2 regions of the Serratia sarumanii genome follow, and region 1 is predicted to be linked to the other one. Evidence: predicted binding sites of a transcription regulator. Region 1 holds the regulator's gene; the other holds the start of a gene.
What was found. The regulator LexA, encoded in region 1, represses DNA repair genes until DNA is damaged. The targets are predictions, from matches to a motif close to TNCTGTATGTACATACAGNA.
Positions count from the first base shown of each region.

Region 2: rmuC (DNA recombination protein RmuC) is a predicted target of LexA. The motif match lies at 1,767-1,786, and genes of this name have one in related genera.

Region 1 is NZ_CP124750.1:4,554,475-4,561,606, forward strand. Features, by position in the region: gene pspG (envelope stress response protein PspG) at 1-110, opposite strand, end outside; gene dusA (tRNA dihydrouridine(20/20a) synthase DusA) at 268-1,278, opposite strand; gene SSARUM_RS21590 (sugar O-acetyltransferase) at 1,389-1,961, opposite strand; gene zur (zinc uptake transcriptional repressor Zur) at 2,207-2,719, shown strand; gene SSARUM_RS21600 (CsbD family protein) at 2,822-3,031, opposite strand; gene dinF (MATE family efflux transporter DinF) at 3,347-4,684, opposite strand; gene lexA (transcriptional repressor LexA) at 4,787-5,395, opposite strand; gene SSARUM_RS21615 (diacylglycerol kinase) at 5,498-5,866, opposite strand; gene plsB (glycerol-3-phosphate 1-O-acyltransferase PlsB) at 6,015-7,132, shown strand, end outside.
Region 2 is NZ_CP124750.1:217,623-224,754, reverse strand. Features, by position in the region: gene ubiE (bifunctional demethylmenaquinone methyltransferase/2-methoxy-6-polyprenyl-1,4-benzoquinol methylase UbiE) at 1-74, opposite strand, end outside; gene rmuC (DNA recombination protein RmuC) at 153-1,700, opposite strand; gene SSARUM_RS01015 (DedA family protein) at 1,841-2,371, opposite strand; gene SSARUM_RS01010 (tyrosine-protein phosphatase) at 2,451-3,233, opposite strand; gene udp (uridine phosphorylase) at 3,363-4,124, opposite strand; gene SSARUM_RS01000 (dienelactone hydrolase family protein) at 4,613-5,440, shown strand; gene metE (5-methyltetrahydropteroyltriglutamate--homocysteine S-methyltransferase) at 5,525-7,132, opposite strand, start outside.

The DNA of each region.
Region 1 (7,132 bases):
ACCAGCATGAACGCCGCCGCCGCCAACAGCGCAGCGAAGATCCCCAGCAGCGAGATGCCGGTCACCATCAGCATCACCACAAAGCCAATGAGAAAGAAGATTTCCAACATGATTGCTCCTTTGCAACTCAACGTATCTGCAGAGTGAATTACAAGAAGCGTGCCAGAATGGCGGAAGGGCTAACCTATTGAAAAAACGGGGCAGGCATCCAGCAACGTGCCGAATGCCTGGCGAAAAAGACTAACTGTTGGTCAAAATTTTTGTGGGTTACGCCATTTCGACACGCGGCTGACGCACCAGCGCCAGCGCCTGCTCCACCACCCGCGCATCGGCGCCCGGCTTGTGGGCGTTCTCGCTCAGGTGGCGACGCCACTGGCGCGCGCCCGGCACGCCCTGGAACAAACCGAGGATGTGGCGGGTGATGTGGCCGAGATAGGTGCCGTTGGACAGCTCGCGCTCGATATACGGATACAGCGCTTCGACGATCGCCACGCTGTCCGGCACTGCGGTCTGCGCGCCGAACAGTTCGCTGTCGACCCGCGCCAGGATGCCCGGATTCTGGTACGCCTCGCGCCCCATCATCACGCCGTCCAGATGCTGCAGGTGCTGCCGCGCCTCCTCCAGCGTTTTCACCCCGCCGTTGATGGCGATGGTCAGCGCCGGGAAATCCCGCTTCAGCTGATAAACGCGCGGGTAGTCGAGCGGCGGCACTTCGCGGTTCTCTTTCGGGCTGAGGCCGGAGAGCCAGGCCTTGCGCGCGTGGATGGTGAACATGTCGCACTCGCCGCGCCCGGCGACGGTCTCGATAAAGTCGCACAGGAAGGCGTAGCTGTCCTGATCGTCGATGCCGATGCGGGTCTTCACCGTCACCGGGATCGACACCACGTCGCGCATCGCCTTGATGCAGTCGGCGACCAGCGTCGCCTGCCCCATCAAACAGGCGCCGAACATGCCGTTTTGCACGCGATCGGACGGGCAGCCGACGTTGAGGTTAATCTCGTCGTAACCGCGCTGCTCCGCCAGTTTGGCGCAGTGCGCCAGCGCGGCCGGATCGCTACCGCCCAGCTGCAGCGCCACCGGATGCTCTTCTTCGCTGTAGGCCAGGTAGTCGCCTTTGCCGTGGATGATCGCGCCGGTGGTCACCATTTCGGTGTACAGCAGCGTTTCCTTGGTCAGCAGGCGGTGGAAGTAACGGCAATGACGATCGGTCCAGTCGAGCATCGGCGCGATGGAGAAACGATTGGCGGCGTAGGTTGGGGCGTGGTTGTCTTTCGTCATGCTGAGTTACTGGCTACCTGAGTCTGTCTGGGTTCAACGAACGGCGCGCGGCCGCAAACGGCTATTATAACGACAATCGGCGCCGTTGGGAAAACCGCCTTATCTGCGCCCTATTCCAACGCGCGGATAACCCGGCACGGCTGCCCCAGCGCCAGCACGTTGGCCGGGATGTCGCCGGTCACGATGCTGCCCGCGCCGATAGTGGTGCCGTCGCCGATGGTCACGCCCGGCAAGATCACCACGTTACCGCCGATCCACACATTGCTGCCGATGGACACCGGCTGCGCCGAGGTGCGGAAAGGGAAAGCCGGGTCACCGGTAAAGCGTTCACCGGCCTTCAGCGGATGACTCGGCGTGTAGATTTGCACGTTGGGGCCGATCAGCGTGTTGTCGCCGATGGTGATGGTATTGCAGTCGAGGAACACCGCATTGACGTTGATAAAACAGTTCTTGCCGATGCGGACATGTTGCCCGTAGTCGCACCAGAACGGCGTTTCGATCCAGCTCGCCTCGCCCCAGGCGCCGAACAGTTCGCCGAGCAGACGGTTTTTCTCGTCCGCCTGATGCGAACCCAGCTCGCCCAGGCTTTTGGTCAACGCTCTGGCCCGATGGTACATAGCAATCAATTCTTCATCGCGGCTGTTGTACACCTGGCCGCTTAACAGCTTCTCTCTTTCCGTCATCGCACAAGGCTCCTGCTCATCACGCGGGTGAAGCGCGTTATACCGCTCTCGCCCGCCGCTCTCCAGCGCTAAAACCGGCAATGTTGATTTGTCGCCCTGCGGCGGGGAAAAGTTGTGATGCATCTCTCTTTTAGCGCACTCTGCGCGCCTTTCCCTGCGCAATCCTCAGGGGAAAAGGGGGCAACTCTCGGCGATTCGCCGTAATCATGGTAAAATCGGCTTTTTTACGTACCGGGATATTTGCGATGAACTCAACCACCCAGGAAAAGCTGCTGGCGCAGGCGGAACGCCTCTGCCAGCAACGCAATGTGCGATTGACGCCGCAGCGGCTGGAAGTGCTGCGTCTGATGACTCAGCAACCCGGTGCAATCAGCGCTTATGACCTGCTCGATCTGCTGCGCGTCGCAGAACCGCAGGCCAAGCCGCCGACGGTATACCGCGCGCTGGATTTTCTGCTGGAGCAAGGGTTTATCCATAGAGTGGAATCCGCCAACAGCTACGTGCTGTGCCACCATTTCGAACAGCCGATGCACACGTCCGCACTGTTTATCTGCGACCGCTGCGGCCAGGTGACCGAACGCACCACTGAAGGCGTAGAGGAAACGCTGCAGAAGCTGGCGCAGGAAGCCGGATTTGCGCTGCGCCACAGCGTGGTGGAAGCGCACGGTTTGTGCGCCGGCTGCGTGGAGGTTGAGGCGTGCGACAGCAAGCATGACTGCGCCGAACACGATCACAGCATCGCCATCAAGAAGAAGTAAGACGAAGTCAGGTACCTCCCTGTACCTGCGGCCGGGGCGCCAGAGGATGAGAGCGACGCCGGCCTGCGCTGGGCAAGCCGCCTTCAATGGCGGCCCTGCAAATTACCAGCGGTGTTTGGTGTGTTCTTCCCAGGCTTTCACCTCTTTCTCGGCCGCCTCTTTCTGGTAACCGTAGCGCTCCTGGATTTTGCCGACCAGCTGTTCGCGTTTCCCTTCGATGACCGTCAGATCGTCATCGGTCAGCTTGCCCCATTTTTCCTTCACTTTGCCTTTCAGCTGCTTCCAGTTACCGTCGGCTTGATCTTTATTCATAGTCTCTCCGTTAACCTGTGGTGAATCAGTGATCCCTGTCGCCGGCCGGGGTTAACCAGAAATTTTTCTGGCTGATGCTCCCTTCACCTTAAGGAGCACCGTTCCCCTTCATTTACCAGCCACATGATTCATTCTAGTTAAACATGGAAATAAAAAAGCCAAAACACAGAACAAAAAACCATTAACTGACAAAATAAAAACAAAAAACGCCAGCAAACAACGAACTAACGCGAACGGGACCAGGCTGAAAACATGTAAGCAAACATGACAAAAAACATAAGAAAAACTAACCATTACCCCAACAGAACGCCCGGATTAATGTGCGGTAAACCAGCTGCCGCGCACCTGGTGGCGGTGCCAAATCCAGCCCAACGCCACGCCGCGCAACGTCAGAAACACCGCCAGCGCCAGCCAAAGCCCGTGGTTGCCAAGCAGCGGCACGCTGAACAGCGTCAGACCATACCCTGCCGCAGCCACCGCCATGCTGTTACGCATCTCGGCGCCGCGCGTGGCGCCGATAAACATGCCGTCCAGCAAATAGCACCACACCCCGACCAGCGGCAGAATGACCTGCCACGGTAAATAATGGGCAGCCAACGCACGCAGCTCCGGCAAGGAGGTCAACGCCGCCACGATCTGCTGGCCGGTAACGGCATACGCCAGGCCGAAGGCCAACGCGACCAGCCCCGCCTGCCTGCAGGCCGCGTGCCACACCTTACGCAGTTGGCTATCGTCCCGGGCGCCGTAGGCGTGGCCTGAATGGGCCTCCACCGCATAAGCGAAGCCGTCGAGCGCATAGGCGGTGAACGTCAGCAGATTCATCAATACCGCATTGACCGCCACCACCTCGCTCCCCAGGCGAGCGCCGAAAATGGTCAGCGACGCAAAGCACAGTTGCAGCAACAGTGAACGCAGCATGATGTCGCGGTTGAGCGCCAGCAGGCGACGCAGATCGCCGCGCCAAGCCTGGCGCAGCATCGGCAGGGTAATACCGCGCAGGCGCATCACCCGCCACGCCAGCCACAGGCCGAGCAACAGCGTGGCGTATTCGGCGATGGCGGTGGCCGCCGCCGCCCCTCGCACGTTCCAGCCCAGGCCCATCACCAGCCAGATATCCAGTACGATATTCAGCAGGTTGCCGACGATCAGCAGGATCACCGGCGCCCGCACGTACTGCACGCCGAGCAGCCAGCCCAGCAGCACCAGATTGGCCAGCGCCGCCGGGGCGCTGAGCCAGCGGATCTCAAGAAAACGCCGCGCCTGTTCCAGCACTTCGCCATCGCCACCGACGATCCGCAGCGCCAGTTCGATCAGCGGATAACGCAGCAGGACGATCGCCGCTCCGGCCAGCAGCGCCAACAGCAGCGGTTGCATAAAGGCGCGCGCCAGCGCCTGCGGGTTCTGTGCCCCCAGCGCCTGCGCCGCCAGGCCGGTGGTGCTCATGCGCAGGAACAACAGCAGCATGAACAGGAAGCTGGTCGCCACCGCGCCGATCGCGACGCCCCCCAGATAGATCGGGCTGTCGAGGTGGCCGATCACCGCGGTGTCCACCAGCCCGAGCAGCGGCACGGTAATATTGGAGAAAATCATCGGCAGGGCCAGGCGCCACAGAGCTTTATCGGTGTCGCTGGTAAAGGCGGAAATCAAGCGCATGATGAGAAGTTCCCGTAGCGGTGGCGAATGGCAAGGTCAGAAACAAAAACGCCCCAGAACAGGGGCGATTGATACAAGGAGGCGGCACTGAGGGTGCGACGATTAAATCCAGTCGCCGTTGCGGATCACGCCGACCGCCAGCCCTTCGATAGTGAAATTCTGCTGACGCAGATCGACCACGATAGGTTGGAATTCGTTGTTCTCTGGCAGCAGTTCAACCACGTTGCCGTGCTTTTTCAGGCGCTTGACCGTCACTTCGTCTTCGATGCGCGCCACCACGACCTGGCCATTGCGCACGTCTTGCGTTTTGTGCACCGCCAGCAGATCGCCATCCAGAATGCCGATGTCGCGCATCGACATGCCGTTCACCCGCAGCAGGAAATCGGCGCTCGGTTTAAACAGGGAAGGATCCACCTGGTAGTGCCCTTCGATGTGCTGCTGCGCCAGCAGCGGCTCGCCGGCGGCGACGCGGCCGATCAGCGGCAGACCCTCTTCTTCTTCCATCAGCAGGCGGATACCGCGCGAAGCACCGGAGACGATTTCGATCACGCCTTTGCGTGCCAGCGCCTTCAGGTGTTCTTCGGCGGCGTTAGGCGAACGGAACCCCAGACGCATCGCGATCTCGGCACGCGTTGGCGGCATGCCCGTTTGCGAAATGTGCTCGCGAATCAGGTCGTAGACCTCTTGCTGTCTGGTAGTTAGTGCTTTCATTCCGCCCCCTGTTTGTTTATACAGTCTTGCTGTGAGTATATACAGGTAAGCGCGGATTGGGAACCGAAGATTAAATAAAAATCAGTCAGTAGGCGCTTTTCGTCAGCCGAAGTGCTGCCATAAGACCGTGCCCCAAACGAACAGCGCCAGCACGATCGCCAGCGACACCGCCGCCGATCCCATGTCCTTGGCTCGGCCGGACAGCTCGTGATGTTCGCTGCCGATGCGATCCACCACCGCCTCGATCGCGCTGTTCAGGATCTCGACGATCATCACCAGCGCTACCGATCCGATCAATAAAATGCGCGCTATCGCACCCACATCCAGCCAGACAGCCAGTATGATAGCCAGGAGGGTGACCACCAGTTCCTGGCGGAACGCCGCTTCGTGCTGCCAGGCGGCGGAAAGCCCTTTATAGGAATAGCCGGCGGCCTTGATGATGCGGGTCAGTCCGGTTGCTTGGTTTGCCATGTTTTCGTGCCTTTCTCAGAGGTCGGTCATAATAAAAAGAGTCTAGAACAGTCCGCGCTGACGGCTCTCGGTTTTCGAACACCACAGATCTGCTACCCGGTTTCTGGTATGCTTGCGGCGCATTGCTAACAAGAGGCTTCACGTTGTTATGTCAGGTTGGCGTAAAATTTATTATAAAATATTGAATTTACCACTTAAATTGTTGGTAAGAAGTAAGGTCATCCCTTCAGATCCGGTTACCGAGCTAGGGTTGGATCCCTCACGGCCGATTTTGTATGTTTTACCTTACAATTCCAAGGCGGATTTGCTGACGCTGCGCACCCAGTGCCTGGCGCAGGATCTGCCCGATCCGCTCAACTCGCTGGAGATCGACGGCACCGTGCTGCCGAGCTACGTGTTCATTCACGACGGCCCGCGCGTGTTCCGCTATTACACCCCGAAAGAAGAGTCGGTAAAGCTGTTCCACGACTATCTGGATCTGCATCGCAGCAATCCGGATCTCGACATTCAGATGCTGCCGGTTTCGGTGATGTTCGGCCGCTCGCCGGGCCGCGAAGGCCACGGTACGCCGCACCTGCGTCTGTTGAACGGCGTGCAGAAATTCTTCGCCGTGCTGTGGCTCGGCCGCGACAGCTTCGTGCGTTTCTCCAACACCGTTTCGCTGCGCCGCATGGCCACCGAACACGGAACGGATAAAACCATCGCGCAGAAACTGGCGCGCGTGGCGCGCATGCACTTCTCGCGTCAGCGCCTGGCCGCAGTGGGCCCGAGCCTGCCGGCCCGTCAGGATCTGTTTAACAAGCTGTTGGCGTCCAAAGCGATCGAAAAAGCGGTCGAGGACGAAGCGCGCAGCAAGAAGATCTCACACGAGAAGGCCCAGCAAAACGCCATCGCGCTGATGGAAGAGATCGCCGCCGATTTCTCCTACGAAACCGTGCGCCTGTCCGACCGCGTGCTGAGCTGGACCTGGAACCGGCTGTATCAAGGCATCAACGTCACCAACGCCGAGCGCGTGCGCCAGCTGGCGCAGGACGGCCACGAGATCGTCTACGTGCCCTGCCACCGCAGCCACATGGACTATCTGCTGCTGTCCTACGTGCTGTATCACCAGGGCCTGGTGCCGCCGCACATCGCCGCCGGCATCAACCTCAACTTCTGGCCGGCCGGCCCGATCTTCCGTCGCCTGGGCGCGTTCTTCATCCGCCGCACCTTCAAGGGCAACAAGCTGTACTCGACGGTGTTCCGCGAATACCTCGGCGAGCTGTT
Region 2 (7,132 bases), 750 kb from region 1:
ACCATGGCCTGTTTTTCGTCTCTAGCGACGGTGCGAAAACCGAAATCGGTGGTTTCCTGCGGTTGATCTGCCATTGTCCTGCCTGCTATTCAGTCAATTTTGTGTGGATGAGTGTACCAGAAGCTCGGAGAATACCCCACCTCGCCACGGCCTCAGCCGTGCGAAACGAAGCCCGGTTCCCCGGCAGTATCGTCATCGTCTTTCGTCTGCGGCAGCGCGGCGACATCGTCGTCGTTCGCCTCTTCCGCTTCATCGTGTTGCGCGCCGGCTTGCTGCGCCAGCAGCGGGTTTATCGGCCGTTTGACCTCAACCCCCAGCGCGCGGAAACCTTCAATTTGGCCGATAAGATTACCACGGCCTTCACTCAGTTTGTTCATCGCCTGACGATAACTGCCCTGCGCCTTGTCCAGGCTCTGCCCCAGCGCGGACATATCGTCCACGAACAGCCGCATCTTGTCATACAGTTTCGCCGCGCGATCGGCGATGCGCTGCGCGTTCTGGCTTTGATGCTCATAGCGCCACAGGTTGGTGATGGTGCGCAGCGCCACCAGCAACGTGGTCGGGCTGACCAGCATGATGTTGTGCTTGAGCGCTTCGCTGATCAGCTCCGGTTCGCGATCGATAGCCAGCAGGAAGGCGGGCTCGACCGGAATGAACATCAGCACATAGTCCAACGAGCGCAGCCCCGGCAGCTGCTGATAGTCCTTGCGGCCCAGCATGCGAATGTGGCCGCGCAGCGAGGCGATATGTTCGCTCAGCGCCGCTTCGCGCTCCACCTCGTCTTCACCGTTGAAATAGCGCTCGTAGGCGATCAGCGACATCTTGGCGTCGATCACCACGTCCTTGCCCTGCGGCAGGCGCACGATCACATCGGGCTGCATGCGGCTCTGGTGATCCACCCGCACGTTGACCTGCGTTTCATACTCGTGTCCTTCGCGCAGGCCGGAAGCCTCCAGCACCCGGCTCAGCACCACCTCGCCCCAGTTGCCCTGCGTCTTGTTGTCGCCTTTGAGCGCCTTGGTGAGGTTGATGGCTTCCCGCGCCATCTGCGCGTTCAACTGCTGCAGATTGCGTATCTCGTGCGTTAGCGTGTGGCGCTCCCGCGCTTCCTGACCAAAACTGTCCTGCACCTGCCGGCGGAACCCGTCCAGCTGTTCACGCAGCGGCAGCAGCAACCGATCCAAGCTTTGCTTATTTTGCTCGTCCACCTTGCGGCCGCTGTGTTCAAAAATGCGGTTGGCGAGGTTTTCAAACTGGGTGGTGAGGCGCTGTTCGCTGTTGATAAGCAGGCGCTGCTTCTCTTCCGCCGCCATGCGCGTCTCTTCCAGACGGATGGTGACTTCGCGCAGCTCGGCCTCCTGCGCGCTGTTGACCTCGCGCTGGGCGCGCAGCTCCTGATTAAGCAGTTCACATTCGTTGCGCCAATGGTTGAGCTGTTGCAGCTTTTCATGCCCGGCCGCCAACTGGCTGTGCAGGTTGCGTAGCTCCAGCTCGCTCTGCCGCAGCTGTTGCTCGTGGCGCTGCAGAGCCTCTTGCCGCGCCGCCGTTTCCTGCTGCGCCTGCTGCAACGCTTGCTCCAGCAACCGCAGTTCAGTTTCATGTTGCGCATTCGCCTGCTGCACCCGCAGACTGGCGATCAGCCACCCCAACAGCATGCCGATCGCGACACCGCCAATCCCATAAATCAGACTGGTATCCACCCTGCCTCCTGTTGCACCTTGCCGTTCCGGCGTTTCGCACGCCCATTGCCCGTCACGTTAAGGGGAGGCTGTATGGATGTCCAGCCTGATTTTGCCCGCCGAGCACAATATTGCGCGGCGCTGCGCAATTTAGCGAGAAATCAGCCCAGCCACTGGCTGAGCCACTTGATGCCGAATGCCCCCGGCGCCAGAATGCCGAACGCCCAGATCATCGCCGACGTGACGTTGGCTAACTGGAAATAACGCTGCGGCATGCCGCAAATGCCGCCCACCAGCGGCACCACGGCGCGCAGCGGGCCGAAGAAGCGGCCGATGAAAATGCCCAGCACGCCCCAGCGTTCAAAGAACGCGTGGCCGCGCACCAGCAGCTGCGGATTGCGCGACAGCGGCCACATATGGGCCACGCGATCCTGATAGTGATAGCCGATCCAGTAAGAGAGCCAGTCGCCGAAAAACGCCCCGACGGCGGCGGCGGCCCAAATCGGCCAAAAGGCGATGCCGCTTTCGCCGATCAGCGCGCCCAGCGCCAGCAGGATCACCGTGGCCGGCAGCAGCAGCGACAAAAACGCCAGCGACTCGCCGAACGCCAGGAAGAAGATGATGGGAATGGCCCAGCCTTCGTGCTGACGCACGACGTCGCTGACCCAGTTGATAACGTCATTGAGGCTCAATGCGGGGCTCCTGATACGCGATAATTCGCCGCCTAGGATAGGCCGGGGCGAGTTAAACCCCGGCTAAACGCGCGGCGATTTACTCGAGGTAGAACGCCTGCAGCGCTTCGCGCTGGGCTGCGCCCAGGCCGTATTCCGCTTCCAGCCAGCGGTCGGTGGAACCGTATTGCTGACGGATGCAGCCCAACGCCGTCATCAGGAACTCCTCGCGCGCGCTGAGCACGTAGGCGAATTGCTCCAGCGCCGCCGCATTCAGCTTGATAGACAGTTGATCCAGCATCTGCTCGCGGAAAGTGGCCAGCGTGGTTTCGGTCAGCAGATAGTCTTCCAGCACCGTCGCTTCGTCGGCCCCCAGCGCGAACAGCACCAGTGCCGAACCGACCCCGGTGCGATCCTTGCCGACCGCGCAGTGCTGCACGATGGCGCCGCCGCCAGGATTGCTCAACAGCTGCGCCAGCCGCTGATAGGCCGCATTGCCGAACGGCAGGCGGCGATACAGCTCCAGCATGAACGCCCGGGCGTCGAAGGCGGCCAGCGTCTCGTTGGTGAGCTTCTCCAGGTTGGCGTTGACTTCGCTGCTCAGCGGGTTGGCCGGCACGTGGTGATAGTCGGCACCACTCCACAGAATATCCGGCTTGGCCTGCACCTCGTCGGCATCACGGTAGTCCAGCACCGAGCGCACCGGCACGCCGGCGAGAAAGGCGCAGTCGTTTTCCGTCAGCCGCTCGAGGGAACCGGAGCGGAACAGCAGGCCGCGCTTGATGCGGCGCCCGTCGGCCACGCCGTTGCCGCCGAAGTCGCGGAAATTGATGCCGCCGTCGAGCGGCGCGAGCGAAGGATGAAGCAGGATCTGGGCGGTCATAAACGTCCTCGTTGTTTTTGTTATGACAACGCGCGGCGGCCATCGGCGCAGCGCTGAGGAGTATCACCGTAACAGATTCGCCGCGAATGGAAAAACGGGCCGCGTCGGCGGCCCGTGGGGGAAAGGCGATTACAGCAGGCGGCGGGCGGCGTCCACCACGATCTGCACCGCTTTGCTTTCGGTGTTTTTCATGGTCTCGGCGTTCGGGATCTCTTGCTGGGTGCGGTTGACGATCACACCGGCCACCATGCCGGCGCGCAGGCCCTGGCTGGCGCACATGGTCAGCAGCGTGGCGGATTCCATTTCATAGTTCATCACGCCCATCGCCTGCCATTCTTCCATCGAGCCTTTGAAGCGGCTGACCACACGGCCGGAGTAAGTGTCGTAACGCTCCTGGCCCGGATAGAAGGTATCGGAAGAGGCGGTCACGCCGATGTGCGTGGTGGCGCCGCTGGCCTTGGCCGCTTCCACCAGCGCGGTGGTGCAGGCGAAGTCAGCGACTGCCGGGAACTCCATCGGCGCGAAGTGCAGGCTGGCGCCGTCGAGGCGTACCGCCGCCGTGGTGACCAGCACGTCACCGACGTTGATGTTCGCCTGAATGGCGCCGGTGGTGCCGATGCGCAGGAAGGTGCGAATGCCCAGCTGCGCCAGCTCTTCCACCGCGATAGAGGTAGACGGGCCGCCGATACCGGTGGAGCAGACGATCACCGCCTTGCCGTCCAGCTCCGCGCGCCAGGTAGTGAATTCACGATGGGAGGCCAGATGCACCGGATTTTCCATCAGCTTGGCAATCTTCTCTACGCGCTGCGGATCGCCCGGCACGATGGCAAGCTGAGCCCCTTGTAAATCGTTCTTGGTGAGGCCGAGATGAAAAACGTCAGACTGAGACATACGAGACTCCTCATGGATCATGTTTATTGGGAGGAACAAAAAAGTACTCTACTGAAAATCGCCGCTTAATTTCGTGACGACAATCACTATGAAAAGAGAAACAAATTACATGCTACATATTTTTTGTGATTTTTATCACAAAAAAAGAACTATGACGCATCCAGAACGCGCCGCTAAACCTCAGTCTAGCCGACAAACTCGGCTGCTCCTCGCCCGTTGGTTGCCGGCTGAAACTATTTAGCTCATCAATCCGAAATAACCCCAACTTATCGGTTGCTTAGGGACAAAAAAGCCCTCTAACGCACCTTATGGCACTTACGCGGGGCAAAACGCGTAATAACATGATAAAAAGCGCTTAAAAATGCCGCAAAGCCAGATAATTAGCCGTTTTTTATCGACTTGTCCGAAAGTGCGCCATGCAGCGCCAATAATGGGTAATCTTTCCTATAGTTAATCTCAGCGCTTTTTTCTATTGCACGGAGACCGCAATGAAAACCGAACATGTGATGACATTAGAACAGGCTCAGGGGGGATTCGCCCCGGCCGCCGCGCCATTGGCCGCCTCCGCGATTATCACCGACGAACAGGGCATTCACGCCGGGCAAACGACCATCCCTTCCCAAGGCGATGCGCTGCCGGCCTACGTCGCCAAACCCGCCGACCAGAGCGGCCCTTTCCCCATCGTGCTGGTGGTGCAGGAAATCTTCGGCGTTCATGAACATATTCAGGATCTGTGCCGCCGCCTGGCCAAGCAGGGCTATCTGGCGATCGCGCCCGAGCTCTATTTCCGCCAGGGCGACGCCAACGACTACGCCGATATCGGCGAGCTGTTCCAGCAGTTGGTCACCAAGGTGCCGGATCGTCAGGTGCTGTCGGATCTGGATCACGCCGCGCACTGGGCTATCCGCCACGGCGGCGACGCCGGCAAGCTGGCGATCACCGGTTTCTGCTGGGGTGGCCGCATCACCTGGCTGTACGCGGCGCACAACCCGCAGTTGAAGGCGGCGGTCGCCTGGTACGGCAAACTGGTCGGCGAGAAAACGCTGAATTCACCGAAGCAGCCGGTCGACGTCGCCACCCACCTGTCGGCGCCGGTGCTGGGGCTGTATGGCGGGCAGGACAGCGGCATCCCGCTGGAGACGGTGGAAACCATGCGTCAGGCGATCCGCGCCGCCAACGCCGAGGCCGAAATCGTGGTGTATCCCGAGGTCGGGCATGCATTCAACGCCGATTATCGTCCCAGCTACAACGCCGAAGCGGCGGAGGACGGCTGGCAGCGCATGCTGGCGTGGTTTGCCCAGCACGGCGTCAAATAATTTCCCTCGCATAAAAAAGGGCGCCGAAGCGCCCAATCATCACACCAGTAAATCTATAAGCGGCGGTTTATCCGCCGCACGGCATCACGCTTGCTCGCGCAGGCGCTGTGCCGCCAATACCATGTTGGCCAGCGACTGCCGGGTTTCCGGCCAGCCGCGGGTTTTCAGGCCGCAATCCGGGTTAACCCACAGGCGTTCCGCCGGGATGTTCTGCGCCGCTTTACGCAGCAGCGCTTCAATCCATTCCACGCTCGGCACGTTCGGCGAGTGGATATCGTAGACGCCCGGCCCGATTTCGTTCGGGTATTCGAACTCTTTGAAGGCTTCCAGCAGATCCATATCGGAACGCGAGGTCTCGATGGTGATCACGTCGGCGTCCAGCGCGGCGATGGAGTCCATGATGTCGTTGAACTCGCAGTAACACATGTGGGTGTGGATCTGGGTGTCGTCCCGCGCCACGGCGGCGTTCAGTTTGAAGGCGTCCACCGCCCAGTTCAGGTACGCCGCCCAGTCGGATTGGCGCAGCGGCAGCCCTTCGCGCAGCGCGGGTTCGTCGATCTGGATGATGCCGATGCCGGCTTTTTCCAGATCTTCCACCTCATCGCGCAGCGCCAGCGCAATCTGCTTGGCAATCACTTCGCGGGTCACGTCTTCACGCGGGAACGACCAGCACAGGATGGTCACCGGCCCGGTCAACATGCCTTTCACCGGCTTGTCGGTCAGCGACTGGGCGAATTTGGCCCATTCGACGGTGATGGCTTCCGGGCGGCTGACGTCACCGATGATGACCGGCGGCTTCACGCAGCGGGAGCCGTAGCTCTGCACCCAGCCATTCTGGGTAAACACGAAGCCGTCGAGGTTCTCGCCGAAATATTCCACCATGTCATTGCGCTCAGCTTCACCGTGCACCAGCACGTCCAGCCCGAGGCGCTCCTGCTCGACGATCGCCTGTTTGATGTGCTCACCGATGCTGGTGCGGTAGTTGTTGCCGTCCAAACGGCCCTGTTTGAAGTCCAGACGCAGGCCGCGGATCTCGGTGGTCTGCGGGAACGAACCGATGGTGGTGGTCGGCCAGGCCGGCAGGTTGAAACGTTCGCGCTGCGCCCTGGCGCGTTCGGCGTAAGCGCTGTGGCGTTCGCTGTCCTGCGCGGTGATCGCCGCCAGGCGGCGCTCGACCTGTGGGTTGTGCACGCGGCTCGACTGACGGCGGGCGCGGATCGGCGCGCTGTAGGCGTCCAGTTCGGCCCGTTTCGTCGCGTCAGGCGCGTTCAGCGCCGAGCTCAACAGCGCCAGCTCGGCGCATTTTTGCAGCGCGAAGGCGAACCAGCTTTTCACTTCTTCGTCCAGACGGCTTTCCACGCTCAGATCGATCGGGCTGTGCAGCAGTGAACAGGAGCTGCCGATCCACAGCGGACGGCTGCCCACCAGCGGCTGCAGACGTTCGAACCAGCGGCTCAGATCGGCGCGCCAGACGTTGCGGCCGTTGATTACCCCCAGCGACAGCAGCCAGTCTTGCGGCAATGCGGCGCTCAGCGCGGCGATATCGTCATGGCCGGCGACCAGATCGACATGCAGCCCCTGCACCGGCAGCGTGCGGACGGTATCGAGGTTGTGGCCGACACTGTCGAAATACGTGGTCAGCAGCAGCTTCACCTGCCCCTGCAGCGCGTCGTAAGCCGGTTTGAACGCATC